DNA from 2 places in the Clostridium sp. BJN0013 genome. Region 2 is predicted to be linked to the other one. Evidence: predicted binding sites of a transcription regulator. Region 2 holds the regulator's gene; the other holds the start of a gene.
The links. The regulator LexA, encoded in region 2, represses DNA repair genes until DNA is damaged. The targets are predictions, from matches to a motif close to CNAACANNTGTTNG.
Positions count from the first base shown of each region.

Region 1 (8,229 bases), 250 kb from region 2:
AAATAGGAAAATAGCATGGTTATTACATATCCCAAACTCACCATTGGATAAGCATAACTTAATTCTACTTTACTTAAAATCTTTATCCAAAGCAAAAAACTTAACCCATAGGATATAATTCCAAGCATTACAGGCATGTTTTTTAATATGTTGAAAATACTGGGAATCAAATATTTTATAGTAAAACTTAATTCTAAATTTGCCGCACCATATTTTACAAGCACCTGTCCCATTGCTCCTAAAAAAACTGACATAAGTATTAGTGGAATCATAGGTCTATCCCCTAACTCTCTGAAATAAATTCTTCAAAAAAAAGTAGAAACAATATATCATTATAAATATTTCCGGGAAAGAATATCTTCCTTGTCCTTCTGTTATAAAATATATAGAAGTAAACATGAAAAATACTACAACTGAATATACAGTAAATTTATCCAGCAGTTGAGACTTGCCTTGAAATATATAGATAAGCACTTTTAAAGAATATATTAAAATATACAAAATAGCTGGCAAAAATACAACTATTTTTATAATGTTTGTAACTTCAAATAGAATCTTATTATAATAAGCACTTACACCACTATTATAGGTACTATATAGAACATCATCACCCCAAAAATATGTATTATAAAGTCTTTTAAACCCTAGTTCTATAAATTGCACCGGATGATTTCTTATCCATTTTTTTGCTGCATCACTTAACATTTTGTTTTGCTCTGTCTTATTGGCTTCTTTATATTTTTCAGTGTTTACAATAGAATTTTCAACTTTAGAAGCTGCCATCCATCTTCCTGAATGATTTTGAGAATTATTATTTATGTAAAGAACTATTCCTCCATTATTGGATACATAGGTAAATTGGCCCATTAATTTCGTATTCCTATATACCCAGGGTGAAATTACAATAACAGATATTATAAGTACGGTCAAGGAATTTAATACAGCCTTTAAAAATTTTTTATATTTTATAATATCAACTAAAAATAAAGCAAGAAAAAATATTATAAAAAATGGTTTTATAATTGTATTTAGTCCAGTAAGTATACCTATAAAAAGATATTTATACTTGATATTACTAAAATAAAAATAAGTACTTATAAAAAGTATAGCTGTAAAAAGTAATTCTGTACCCAAAATATTATTATAAAATATATTATTAGGAAACAATACAAATATTGTAAATATAATTTTCTTGTCTCTTTCCTTTAAGTTTATCTTAGATAAAATAGCTTTAAAACATAAATAATTTATAAGAGTTATACATAGATTGAATACTTTTGCTTTAAATATACTTGCTCCAAAAAGTTTAAATATTCCCCCTAACACTATAGGATATCCTACAGAGGTATAAGTATTTCCCCAAGAACCTCCATTAGCTATGTTTACAGCTAAAGTATAATAATAGTCAAAATCCGAAAATGGTTTTGCATCTATAAATGTTATCCATAATATGGATAAGATCATTCCAATGGCTATGATTATATTATAGTAATTATTATTTTCAGTTATACCGTGTTTTTGTTGGGCATAATTTTTATGCCAGAAACTCCTAATTTCCATGTTTAATTTATGTCCTTTCTATAGTTTTAAATATATTATAATTATAACAGCTATAATCCACAATAATATATTTATTAAAAAAGGTATATCTTTTTCAAATACATCTTCTGGTTTACCCCCTATATTTTTTCTGTCCATTAAATATTCATATCTAAATATACCGTATAAAACAAAAGGTATGGTAAATATCATTGTATTACTTTGTATAGAGCCAAAGGTGTATAAGCAATAGGCCATCAATATAGATGGATTTACTATAGTGAGCATTTTATTAATATTCTCAACAGAGTATTTTTCCAATATGGTTCTAGAAGAACTACTTCTATCTTTTAAAGCTATAAGTTCACTTTTTCTCTTGTTCAAAGCCAAAAATAAAGATAAAAGCATTGTACATAAAAACAGCCAGGGTGATACCTCTGCTCCTGTAGCAATACTTCCACTTTCGACTCTAAGTACGAATCCCAAAGCAATGGTCATAACATCTATTATAACTAAATTTTTAAGTTTAAACGTATAGCATACATTTACTATAATATATAATAATATTATAAATAAAATCCTTATATCCAATAAGATATATGAAAAACATAATACTAGAACAAATAATATACCAGCTAAGATAAAAGCTGTATTTTTAGACACACGACCACTTGGAAGAGGTCTATTCTTTTTATCAGGATGGCACCTATCTTTTTCAATATCAACTATATCATTTAATATATAAACTATAGAAGACCCTATACAAAATAGAACAAATGTAAATAAATTATTTTTTAATAATTGTAATTTTAAAAAATTTCCCGAAAATATAATTGCTGCAAATACAAAAAAATTCTTGATCCACTGTTTAGGTCTCATTAGTTCAATTATTGCTATCATAAATTTCCCTCCAGTATACTTTGTAAGGCCTACTACTTAACTAAACATCTTTTTACATTTTATCACAGTATATGATATAGTCAACATAACTTTACAAAGTAATACTTTATAATTAATATAATTATAAAATTTCATATTAAATTATGTTTAAATTTAATATAATATCAATAAGGACTTGAGATACCCTTCACAAGTCCTTTAATAAACATTAATTAATTATTACTATCTTGGTTGTACTATTAATTTAATAGCTGTTCTTTCTTCCCCATCTATTTCAATGTCCGTAAATGCCGGTATACATATTAAATCGATTCCACTAGGTGCTACAAAGCCCCTAGCAATCGCTACAGCTTTAATAGCCTGATTCAATGCACCTGCCCCTATAGCTTGTATCTCCGCTGCTCCTCTCTCTCTCAAAACTCCTGCTAACGCTCCTGCCACTGAATTTGGACTTGATTTTGCTGAAACCTTTAATACCTCCATAATAAACCTCCTATTAATATTATATTAACTTTATTTGATACTACTACTATATACTATTCTACATAAAATCAAAAATTCCTTTTAGGTTTTGTAAAGGCAAAATCTAAAAGGAATACTTTTCTATGTTATATATAATTTATACTTACTACTTAAATTATTTTGCATATTCAATTGCACGAGTTTCTCTAATAACATTCACCTTAATCTGGCCAGGATACTCTAGTTCTTCTTCAATTTTCTTTACTATGTTCCTTGCCATTTCAAGGGCTCCTGCATCATCAATATCTTCTGGTTTAACCATAATTCTAAGTTCTCTTCCCGCTTGAATGGCATATGACTTTTCTACGCCTTCACATGTATTTGCTATTTTTTCTAATTTTTCCAAACGTTTAATATATGCTTCTAATGTTTCTCTTCTAGCTCCAGGCCTTGCTGCGGAAATAGCATCTGCTGCCTGAACAAGTATATCTTCTAAAGATTGGAATTCTAAATCTCCATGGTGAGCTCCAATAGCATTTACAACTATTGGTGATTCTCTGTACTTCTTAGCGATTTCTGCACCTATAATAGCATGTGGTCCTTCAACTTCATGATCTACTGCTTTACCTATATCATGAAGTAATCCTGCTCTTTTCGCTATGGTTGGATCTATTCCAAGCTCTGATGCCATAAGTCCAGCTAGATATGCAACTTCTACTGAGTGTTTTAAAACATTCTGACCATAACTAGTTCTATATTTCAACCTTCCTAGCAATTTTATTAATTCCATATGAAGACCATGTACACCAGTTTCAAAAGTTGCTTGTTCTCCTTCTTCTTTAATGTCACTTTCTAATTCCTTTTCAGCTTTTTCAACCATTTCTTCAATTCTTGCCGGATGTATCCTTCCATCAATTATAAGTTTTTCTAGTGCTATTCTAGCAACTTCTCTTCTTATAGGATCAAAACCTGACAATATTACAGCTTCAGGCGTATCATCTATTATTAAATCTACACCCGTCAAAGTTTCAAGGGTTCTTATATTTCTACCTTCTCTACCTATTATCCTTCCCTTCATTTCATCATTAGGAAGTGTTACAACATGCACTGTAGTTTCTGCTACATGATCTGCTGCACATCTTTGAATAGCACAGGTTATAATTTCCCTTGCCTTTTTATCGGCTTCTTCTTTAGCTTTTGTTTCAACTTCTTTAATCATCATAGCAGATTCATGTTTTATTTCTTTATTAACTTCTTCCAACAGGATATCTTTAGCCTCTTCAGAACTCAAACCTGACAGCCTTTCAAGTTCTCCTCTCTGCTTCTGATATAATTCTTCTACTTTTGCCTGCAATTTATCAACTTCTTGTTGTTTTTTATCCAGGCTATTTTCTCTTTTTTCAAGGACATCGTTCTTTTTATCTAATAATTCTTCTCTTTGCAATAATCTTTTTTCTAGTCTTTGAATCTCAATTCTTCTATCTCTAGATTCTCTTTCTAAATCATTTCTTAATTTATGAACTTCCTCTTTAGCTTCCAGTATAGCTTCTTTTTTTTGGGATTGAGCTTCTTTTTTTGCCTCTTCCTTCAATCTATTAGACTCATAAATAGTCTGTGATTTTATAGCAGCTACTTTATTTTTCATTATGTTAAAATGAATTAATATAGCAACAACTATTAGTATACCAGCAATAATTTCATATATTATCATGTAATCCACATGAACACCTCCTTTGCTCTTATTATGTAAATCTATATTTCAGTTAAATATGCAAGCATAGAAAAGGTGTCATATTATTCAATTGGTAATTCCTAAATACATGATAAACCAGAATTTGTATTAATTTTATATTATATTTGAATTATTGTCAAGTTATATGATTTTATTCAATATACTAATAATCACCTGTTATTTTTCTTATTTTACCTTTAAAAATCATACTCCTAAAACATATAACAGATAAAACAAAAAACTAAAACTCATTTCATTTAAACCTTAATTATGATAATTAACCATTATTTGTATCATTGCTGAATATCACTTTAAGAATATCCTATTTTGATAAATTTTTGTTTTCCTGTTTTTTACTATCTTCTTTAGTATTTTTTTCATTTTTATCTTTAATATCTGATAAATTGTGTTTATCTATAGGAAGATTATATTTTTCTCTTATTTTATTTTCAATCTCAAATAAAATATCTGGATTTTCTCTTAAAAACTGTTTTGCATTTTCTCTACCTTGTCCAAGCCTTATTTCCTTATATGAAAACCAAGCTCCACTTTTTTGAACAAAATCCTCCCTAACTCCTACATCCAGCACATTTCCCTCTCTTGAAATCCCCTGATTATACATTATGTCAAACTCAGCTTGCTTAAAAGGAGGTGCCACTTTATTTTTAATTACTTTTACCTTCGTTCTGTTTCCCACCATGGTATCTCCCTGTTTTATGGAATCTACTCTTCTCACGTCCATTCTCACAGAAGAATAAAATTTCAATGCCCTTCCTCCAGGAGTAACCTCAGGATTTCCAAACATAATCCCTACTTTTTCTCTTAATTGATTTATGAATATAGTAACACATCTTGACTTATTTATAGAAGATGTAAGCTTTCTAAGCGCCTGAGACATAAGTCTGGCCTGTAATCCTACATGTGAATCCCCCATCTCTCCCTCTATTTCAGCTTTTGGTACTAATGCAGCTACTGAATCCACTACCAATACATCTATGGCATTAGATCTAACCAGTGCTTCTGTTATTTCCAGTGCCTGTTCTCCAGTATCTGGCTGAGATACAATTAAGTTTTCTATATCTACTCCTAAGTTTTTTGCATAAGATGGATCAAGTGCATGTTCTGCATCTATAAAAGCTGCCGCTCCACCGGTTTTTTGAGCTTCTGCAATTATATGGAGTGCCACTGTGGTTTTACCTGAAGATTCCGGTCCAAATATTTCTATTACTCTTCCTCGTGGTACTCCACCAATGCCCAGTGCTATGTCCAAATCAAGGCAACCCGTTGAAACAACATCAACATTTAAAATACTATTTTCTCCCAGTTTCATTATTGCACCTTTCCCAAATTGTTTTTCTATCTGTAACATAGCAGATTCTATAGCCTGTAGTTTTTCATTATTTAAATTTGCCAAAAGAACACTTCCCTTCTCATCAGAACATATGTTCTACATAAATTATATATCATATTATTCATACAGTCAATAACTTAATCTAAATTATATTTTAATTATAAACCTATAGATATTTTTTAATCAACGTTACATACTATTTATCTGGATTTAATACATCCTTATTTTTTATAAAATAATCTACCCCGGAAATTAAAGTAACTGCTATTGCTAAAAACATGGCAATACCTGTAATCCAATTCAACATTTTATGAGGATGACTTATAACAGTTTTTATAAAACCCAAAGATACGTGATTATAATTTAAATTTATTAAAGCCAGTATTATAGCAACTATTTGAGTTACAGTTTTAGCTTTTCCCCAGGGACTTGCCGCTATCACTATACCTTCTGAAGCTGCCACTGCTCTGAGACCCGTTACTGCAAATTCCCTGGCTATTATTATCATTGCAACCCAGCTAGGTATTATATGGTATTCCACCAGGGATATAAGTGCTGCAGTAACTAAAAGCTTATCTGCCAGCGGATCCATGAACTTGCCAAAACGAGTTATTTGATTTCTACTTCTAGCTATGTATCCATCCAATTTATCGGTTATAGATGCAAGTATAAAAATAACTATTGCAATAATTTTCCCATAAGTTAAACCCTCTAAAGTTATAAAAATCAAAAAAAATGGAATCAATAAAATTCTAATTATTGTAAGTTTATTTGCTAGATTCATCACATACAACTCCTACTAAATCATATTCAACACTATCTGTAATTTTTATGTAAATTATGGCACCTATTTTTAAATCTTTTTTACTTTTTATGTATATAACCCCATCTATATCTGGAGCCATTGCATAGTTTCTTCCATACCATATGCCTTCTTTTTTTCCCTCTACAAGTACTTTATACCTATGTCCAATTTTATATTTTTGCATGGAATGAACAATATGTTTTTGGAGCAGCATAAGCTCTCCTTCTCTTACGGTTTTTAATTCTTCCGAAATTTGATCTTTCATTTCACAAGCTATGGTTCCCTCTTCTCTGGAATATTTAAATACTCCCAAATTATCAAATTTAATATTTTCTATAAAATCCTTTAATTCTTTAAAATCTGCTTCAGTCTCTCCTGGAAATCCAACTATTATAGTAGTTCTAATTGCAATATCCTTTATTCTTTTCCTAAGTTCATTTATACTTGTTAATATATCTTTTTTCCTACCACGTCTACCCATAAGCTTTAATATATTATCACTTACATGCTGCAGGGGCATATCTATGTAATTACATACTTTATCATTTAAAGCTATTTCATCTATAATATCTTCTGTTATTTCCTCCGGATAACAATAAAGCAGTCTAATCCACTCTATACCTTGGACTTTAGATATTCTTCTCATAAGTTCAGGAAGCATTTTTTTATTATATAAATCTATTCCATATCTTGTAGTATCCTGTGCAATAAGTATTACTTCCTTAACTCCCTGAAGAGATAATTCATTGCATTCTTGTAATATATTTTCAATACTTCTACTCCTATATTTTCCTCTTATTTTAGGAATTATACAATAAGTACAACAATTATCACATCCTTCTGCAATTCTTAAATAGGCAGTGTGAGACTTTGTAGTGAGTATTCTTTTGCCTTCATTTATATTAAAATCACTATATTCACAATTATAAATTTTATTTTGTTTATTATTGATAAAATTGCTTATACTTTCTTCCAGCTTATTATAATCATTTACCCCCATCATTATGTCTATTTCAGGTAACAGTTCCATAAGTTCTCTCCCATATCTTTGTGCAAGACATCCCGTTACTATAATACCCTTGCAATTATATTTTCCCTTGTACTGTGACATTTCAAGTATAGTATCTATAGACTCTTGTTTTGCTGATTCTATAAAACCACAGGTATTTATAATTATAATATCTGCTAACTTAGGATCTGTAATTATTTTATAGGCTGACTTTAAATTACCTAATATTATCTCAGAATCCACTCTATTTTTATCACATCCTAAACTTATTAGTCCAACTTTTAATTTATTCACTAAGTCTCCTCCCATTTAGTTATTTTTAAATAACACATAAATACTTTCATATAATATACAACCTACATAAAAAATTTTCAACATTTAATTTTACATATTATTTACCCCAAGACTAATATTTTTAATACCCTCAGTTT
Region 1 covers NZ_CP162495.1:2,311,876-2,320,104, forward strand. Annotated here, with positions in the region: gene AB3K27_RS11790 (SMR family transporter) at 1-272, opposite strand, end outside; gene AB3K27_RS11795 (hypothetical protein) at 277-1,560, opposite strand; gene AB3K27_RS11800 (decaprenyl-phosphate phosphoribosyltransferase) at 1,579-2,439, opposite strand; gene spoVS (stage V sporulation protein SpoVS) at 2,662-2,922, opposite strand; gene rny (ribonuclease Y) at 3,077-4,621, opposite strand; gene recA (recombinase RecA) at 4,956-6,047, opposite strand; gene pgsA (CDP-diacylglycerol--glycerol-3-phosphate 3-phosphatidyltransferase) at 6,181-6,768, opposite strand; gene rimO (30S ribosomal protein S12 methylthiotransferase RimO) at 6,752-8,092, opposite strand.
Region 1: the regulator LexA is predicted to act here: its motif matches at 6,069-6,082, upstream of recA (recombinase RecA).

Region 2 (8,229 bases):
TATAGATAAAACCAATACTTCCATGGGAGGCAGACAGCTTAGAAAATGGATAGAGCAGCCTCTCATAGATAGGAATAGGATAATAGAAAGATTGGATTCAGTAGAAGAAATTTTAAATAATATATGTTACCATGAGGATTTAAAGGAGGCTTTAAAGAACATATACGATATTGAAAGATTAGCAGGAAAAATATCATCTAGAAGTGTAAATGCAAAAGAATTAAATTCTTTAAAAAGTTCCATAGAAAAGATACCTGATATAAAAGTCTTATTATCCAATTTTAAAACAGATTTGTTGAAAAACATGTATGAAAATTTAGATGAATTAAAAGATATTTATTTATTACTCGATAAGGCTATATTGGATAATCCATCCGTTTCTCTTAAAGAAGGAAACTTGATAAAAGAAGGCTACAACCATGAAATAGACAGGTTAAAAGAGGCAAAAGTTAAAGGTAAAGACTGGATAGCATCATTGGAGGCCAGTGAAAGAGAACTTACTAAAATAAAGTCCCTAAAAATAGGATATAATAAGGTATTTGGATACTATATTGAAGTAACTAAGAGCAACTTGAATCTGGTGCCGGAGCACAGATATATAAGAAAGCAGACTCTGTCAAATGCAGAAAGGTATATAACTCCAGAGTTAAAAGAGATGGAGGATAAAATTTTAGGTGCAGAGGAAAAATTAATATATTTGGAGTATAATGTTTTTATAGAAGTAAGGGATAAAGTAGAAAAAGAAGTTACTAGAATGCAGAATTCAGCTAGGATAATTGCAGAATTAGATTGTTTAACTTCTCTTGCAAGGGTCGCACTTGAAAATAATTATTGCAAACCTGAAATAACTCTTTCAGATAGAATATTTATAGAGGAAGGAAGACACCCTGTAGTGGAAAATATGCTTTCTACAGGAGAATTTGTATCTAATGATACAGATATTGATACCGGAGAGAATCAACTTCTTTTAATAACCGGACCTAATATGGCAGGAAAATCCACTTATATGAGGCAGGTGGCTTTGATTACCATTATGGCTCAAATAGGCAGCTTTGTACCTGCTAAAAGTGCTTCCATATCTATATGTGATAAAATATTTACAAGAATAGGTGCATCCGATGATCTGGCTTCTGGAAAGAGTACTTTTATGGTTGAAATGTGGGAAGTTTCCAATATACTTAAAAATGCTACCAATAACAGCCTCATATTATTAGATGAAGTGGGTAGAGGAACAAGTACCTATGATGGATTAAGCATAGCTTGGTCTGTAATAGAATATATATGCAAAGAAAGCAAACTCAGGTGTAAGACGTTATTTGCCACTCATTATCATGAACTGACTAAATTGGAGGGTAAAATAAAAGGAGTAAAAAATTATTGTGTATCTGTTAAAGAAGTGGAAAATAATATAGTTTTTTTAAGAAAGATTATAAGAGGAGGAGCAGATCAGTCTTATGGTATTGAGGTAGCAAAGCTGGCAGGTCTTCCAGAGGAAGTTTTAACAAGAGCACGGGAAATACTAAATAGTTTGGAAAATGAAAACATAAAAGAAAATAATTTACAGGAAGAAAAAAAGGAGAGAAAGGCTTCTAGCAAGGGAGAGCAATTAAAATTTTTAGATATAGAAAAAGAAAATTTAATCAATGAAATTAAAAATATAGATATACTAAATATGACTCCTATGGAAGGCTTTAATAAGCTCTATGATATAATAAAAAAAGTTAAATCTATTTGAAAAAATATTTTTCAAAGTAAAGGATTGATTTATAATGAAAAGAATAAATCTTTTGGATATGGATACTTCTAATAAAATTGCTGCAGGGGAGGTAGTTGAAGGACCTTCTTCTGTAGTAAAGGAGCTTTTGGAAAACAGTATAGATTCAGGAGCTAAAAATATTATTATAGAAATAGAAGAAGGAGGACAAAAATCTATAAAGATAATAGATGATGGCACAGGAATACATCCTGGAGATATAGAAAAAGCATTTATGCCCCATGCCACCAGTAAAATAAGTACTTTGGAAGATTTAAACAAGATATATACCATGGGATTTAGAGGGGAGGCTTTATCTAGTATAGCTGCCGTATCCCATGTAATTCTTAAAAGCAGGGTGGAAGATGAATTTAACTATGGAAAGGAAATTTCCATAAGTGGAGGAGTTTTAAACTATATACAGGACACAGGATGTAACATAGGAACTACAGTTTTAGTAAAAGACCTATTTTTTAATGTACCTGCAAGGAAAAAATTTTTGAAATCTCCAGGAAGGGAAGGAGCTTTTATTTCTGATATAATAAATAGACTTTCTTTGGCCAATTCGGATATAGCCTTTAAATTTTTTAAAAATGGGAAAAAATCCTTAGTCACCTATGGCAGTGGAGAAGTGATGGATGTTATAAGATGCATATACGGTAAAAATATATATGAAAATATAATACCTATAGAAAACCATAGTGATATAGCTTCAATTTATGGATATATAGGCAATTCAGAAGTAAGCAGGGGAAGTAGAAATAATCAAAGTATATTTGTAAATAAAAGGTACGTTAAAGATAAGTCTATAACTGCAGCTGCAGAAAAAGCTTTTAAATCATTTTTAACTGTTAATAAATTTCCTTTTTTTATACTATTTTTAGATATATTTCCTGAATTTGTAGATATAAATGTTCATCCTGCTAAGTGGGAAATAAAGTTTAGTGATTCCAGAATGATATTTACATTTGTATTTGATACAATTCATCAGGCGCTTAGGGAAAGTTTAAAGGATTCTTTTAAAATAGATGTGGAAGATAAAATTCTGCCACAGGAAGAAGAATATGTAGAGACAAATAAAGTTCAAATTCCCATTGATTTAAAACCTCCAAGTTATGAAAGTTATATAAAAGAGAAATATGGTAATAATAAAGAACAGTATGTTAATTCCAAAGAGGAAGATAATATTTTCGAAGAATACAAAAATATTACAGACAAAAACAGCATTATAAATGAAAGTATGAATATAAGTACTTCACATGAGAGTAAAATTTCCAAGCTGCCTCCTTTTAAAATAATTGGGCAGTTTAACAATACATACATAATAGCAGAGGCAGGTTCCAATTTATATATTGTAGACCAGCATGCAGCCCATGAAAAAATTCTCTTTGAAAAATATAAAAGCAGTATACAGAAAGAGAAGGTAATGAGCCAAATATTGATTACCCCTGTAGTTATGGAACTTACTGCTGAAGATTATATATGTTATGTGGAGAATAAGGATGTATTTAAAAGAGCTGGATTCAACGTGGAGCTATTTGGAAATAATACTATAAATGTGAGAGAAGTACCTGTAATACTTGGAAATCCAGATGTTAAAAATTTATTTATAGATATAATAGATAATTTAAAAAATATGGGTTTTGGAGATACTATTGAGGTAAAATATCTTTCCATAGCTACACTGGCTTGCAGGGCTGCCATAAAAGCAAAATGCAATCTGTCAATAATGGAAATGGAATATTTGCTTGAGGAATTAAGATTTATAGAAGATCCCTTTACCTGTCCTCATGGAAGACCTACTATAATAAAATTTACATTAAATGATTTAGAAAAAAAATTTAAGAGAATACAGTAGGAGAGGAAAGGTATGAAGAATCTATTTATACTTGCAGGACCTACTGCAGTGGGAAAAACTGACATATCCATAGAGGTGGCTAAAAAAATAAATGGGGAGATAATATCTGCAGATTCTATGCAGATATATAAGTATATGAATATAGGCTCTGCTAAAACTACAAAAGAGGAGATGCAGGGAATTCCCCATCATCTGATAGATATTGTTGAGCCTCAGGAGAATTTTAATGTATCCAAATATAAGAATTTGGCTGAGAAAACTATAGAAAATATATATAGTAAAAATAAATTTCCCATGTTGGTAGGGGGAACAGGACTTTATATAAACTCTCTTATTTATAACTATGGCTTTACCGGTGCAAAAGTGGATGTAAATTACAGAAAATATTTGGAAAGTTTGGCGGAAGCACAGGGTAGGGAATATGTACATTCTCTTTTAAAAAACATAGATAGTATTTCCTATGAAAGATTGTATCCAAATGATTTAAAAAGGGTTATAAGAGCACTAGAAGTATATAAACTTACTGGAAAAACCATAAGTGAATTTAATAGTAGAGATAATTTATATAATATACCTTATAGAATATATTATTTTGTACTTAATATGGATCGTATTAAACTATATGAAAGAATAAATAAAAGAGTGGATTTAATGATAAAAAAAGGACTTATAGATGAGGTTAAAAATTTAAAATCCATGGGATATACGAAAGATATGCAATCTATGAAAGGTATAGGATATAAAGAAATAATCAGGTATTTGGAAGGAGAGATATCCTTGGATGAAGCTATATATCTGGTTAAGAAAGGAAGCCGAAATTATGCAAAAAGACAGTTAACCTGGTTTAGAAAAGATGAAAGAGTTATTTGGGTAAATAAAGATGAGTTTACTTCAAATAGAGAAATAGTGAATTACATAATTAATATATTAATAACTTGTTAAAATGTTAAATATTGATATAATATATATTATATCAAACATTTTTTTCTAAAATAAAAAGTAAGTACCAGTAATTTCTTTATAGAACTAAAAATTACTACAAATAAAGGTTACGGAGGGAAAAAACTATGAGTAAACCAGCTAATAATTTACAGGATATCTTTTTAAATGGTGCCAGAAAAAACAGGATTCCGGTTATTGTATACTTAACTAATGGTTTTCAAATTAGAGGAATTGTAAAAGGTTTTGATAATTTTACAGTTATATTAGAGTGTGATGGAAAACAAATGATGGTATATAAACATGCACTTTCTACTATTACACCATCAAAAGCAATTCTATTTAATACTCCTGTAGGAACAGATGACAGATCATAAGCTTATTTTAAAGAGCTGTCATAGAAAAGGAATAGGCAATTTTCTATTCTTTTTCTATGTGTCAATACATTTTGGAGGTAATAATTTTGTTAAATATAACTAAAGAAAAACTGAAAAATAAATACAAAATAAATGATAAAGTAATTTCTTTATATGAAAAGGCTTTAGAAGATGTTAAAGGTGAATTCATATATTATGATGAAATAAGAGAATACAATCAGTTAAAAGTTTTAGATGCCCTTCAACAAGAGGGTATAAGTGAATCCCATTTTACCAATTCTTCTGGCTACGGTTATGGAGATATAGGAAGAGATGCTTTAGATAGAGTATATGCTAGAGTATTTAATTCAGAAAGTGCACTTGTAAGGCCTCATTTTGTAAATGGAACTCATGCACTTTGCTGTGCTCTTTTTGGCAACTTGCGTCCAGGAGATACAATGTTATCTGTTTGTGGAACTCCTTACGATACACTTCATAATTTAATAGGTACATGCAGTGATAAAAAAGTGGGTTCACTTAAGGAATATGGTATAAATTATCATCAGATAGATTTAACCTTGGATAATAAAATAGATTTTAAAAGTATAGAAAAATATTTAATAGAAAATAATAAAGTAAAAATAGTACATATACAGAGATCAACAGGTTATGGGTGGAGAAAATCATTTTCTATATCGGAAATAAAGGAGATAATAAATTTTGTAAAAAAAATCAATTCGGAATTAATATGCTTTGTGGATAATTGTTATGGTGAATTTATAGATATAATGGAACCTACAGATGTAGGTGCGGATTTAGTGGCAGGATCACTTATAAAGAACATAGGAGGAGGTATAGCACCTACTGGGGGATATATAGCGGGAAAGGAAGAATATGTCACTCAAGCTTCTTATAGGCTTACAGTACCTGGTATAGGAGGGGAATGTGGTTCAACTTTTGGAGTAATGAGGCTTTTATATCAAGGATTGTTTTTAGCACCTCATATTTCTATAGAAGCAGTAAAAGGTGCTGTTTTTTGTGCTAGAATTATGGAACTGGCCAAATTTGAAGTTCTGCCAAGATACAATGATAAAAGAAGCGATATAATACAGTGTATTAAGTTCAATGACAGAATAAAATTAATAGATTTTTGCAGGGCTATCCAGAAAGCATCCCCTGTAGATTCTTCTTCACAGTGTGAACCCTGGGATATGCCAGGGTATTCAGATCAAGTTATAATGGCTGCAGGAGCCTTCATACAGGGTTCTTCCATTGAACTATCCGCAGATGCTCCAATAAGAAAACCCTATATAGCTTATTTACAGGGAGGATTGACTTTTGACCATGCTAAAATAGGAATACTCATGGCTTTATCCAGTATAATTGATAAATAATTAGTATTGTCTATATATACCTATTAATTTTCCGATTATTTTACAATCATCTACTATGATAGGGGACATATTTTTATTTTCCGGCTGTAATCTTATATGATCTTTCTCTTTAAAAAATCTTTTTAAGGTAGATTCATTTTCAATAAGAGCTACTACTATATCTCCATTTTCTGCAGAGTTTATTTTTTCTATTATAGATAGATCACCATCTAATATACCTGCATCTACCATGCTTTCTCCCTTTACCCTTAACATAAATATTTCTCTGCTATTTTTTATATAGTTCATGGGGAGGGGAAAAAAATCCTCTATATTTTCTACTGCTATAATAGGCATACCGGCAGTTATAGTTCCTATTATAGGCACTTCTATCATTTCTTTTTTTTGAGATTTTTCAATAATTTCTATGGTTCTGGATTTAGTGGCATCTCTTTTTATAAAACCTCTTTTTTCTAATTTTTCAAGATAACTGTGGACAGTAGAAGTAGATTTTAACCCCACAGCAGCACATATCTCTCTAACAGAAGGAGGATAACCTTTTTCTTTAATTTGTGATTTTATAAAGTTATATATTTGAGATTGTCTATTATTACTGTGTTCTGTCATAAAATACACTCCTCTAAATCTATTTACGTGAATTATATCATAGAAGTTGACAAATGGCAAACTTATGTTCTATACTAATTTTACCGGTTTTAAAGTTAATGTTTAAATAATAAATATTATGTAAATTAAATAAAAAGTAAACCAAAAAAGAAATAAAATAAAAGGAGTTCAATATATTTATGAAATACTGTATATTTAATGAAAAAAAAGTTTGTAATAACTGTAATGAGTGCAATACATGTGATTTAAATCCAAGTAAAAGGTGCAACAATTGTGGTAAGTGTCTGGAATTAGAGGACTATGATATGAAAGCCATAAAGATTGATACAATTTTAGATGATGAAGATGAATTAAAGGATTACCAAATTGAAGAGCCTGAAATAATGGCGTATGACCAAAATAATTCTTATATGGAGAATATGAAAGAAAGCACTTTGGAATTTATAGATGATATAGATGGTTTAAGAGAAATTTTAGATAATAAAGATAAATTCAATAAAATAATCCATGAAGAATATCCTGGGCTGATAAAAATTATAAAAAATAGGGCAAATTAAAAAGTAGTAATTTGCCTTGAGTTATCTGAAATTTTAGTAGTTCTGGAGACAGCCTAAAAATTTAATGTTTAAATAATAAATATTATGTGAATTTATCAAAAAGTAAACACAAAAAACAAATAACAAACAATAATAATTAAGAATCTACCTCTTTCTGTTCTTCATTTATTTCATTTAAAGGATTTGATTTTATTGCTTCTCTAAGTTTTTCATCATCTACATGAGTGTATATTTGAGTAGTAGACACACTTTCATGTCCAAGTATTTTTTGAAGGCTTCTTATATCTACATTACCATACTTATACATAAGAGTGGCTGCAGTGTGCCTTAATTTATGAGGTGTATATTTTTCGCTGTCCAGGTCAGCTTTTTTTAAATATTTTTTCAACATAATTTCAACAGATCTTTTATTTATTCTAGTATAGTTTTTACTTATAAAAAGGGCATCCTTATCTCTTATTTTATTTAAATATTTATCTCTTGAAACTAAATAATCCTTAAGTGCTTTTAAACAGGATTTATTTAGATATATAGTTCTTTCCTTGTTTCCTTTTCCTATTACAGTGAGGGTATCCTCTTTGATTTTGGATATGTTTATACTACAAAGCTCTGAAAGTCTCATCCCACAATTCAAGAAAAAAGTTATAATACAATAGTCTCTTTCCTTGAATTTCCCATCAATAGACTCAAGTAAAAGCTTACTTTCTTTTAAACTCAAATAAATAGGATTTCTTTTATTTATTTGAGGAGATTCTAGTTCTAGAGC
Region 2 covers NZ_CP162495.1:2,061,728-2,069,956, reverse strand. Annotated here, with positions in the region: gene mutS (DNA mismatch repair protein MutS) at 1-1,735, shown strand, start outside; gene mutL (DNA mismatch repair endonuclease MutL) at 1,770-3,611, shown strand; gene miaA (tRNA (adenosine(37)-N6)-dimethylallyltransferase MiaA) at 3,624-4,553, shown strand; gene hfq (RNA chaperone Hfq) at 4,679-4,927, shown strand; gene AB3K27_RS10585 (aminotransferase class I/II-fold pyridoxal phosphate-dependent enzyme) at 5,014-6,300, shown strand; gene lexA (transcriptional repressor LexA) at 6,301-6,906, opposite strand; gene AB3K27_RS10575 (hypothetical protein) at 7,080-7,463, shown strand; gene AB3K27_RS10570 (tyrosine recombinase XerC) at 7,600-8,229, opposite strand, start outside.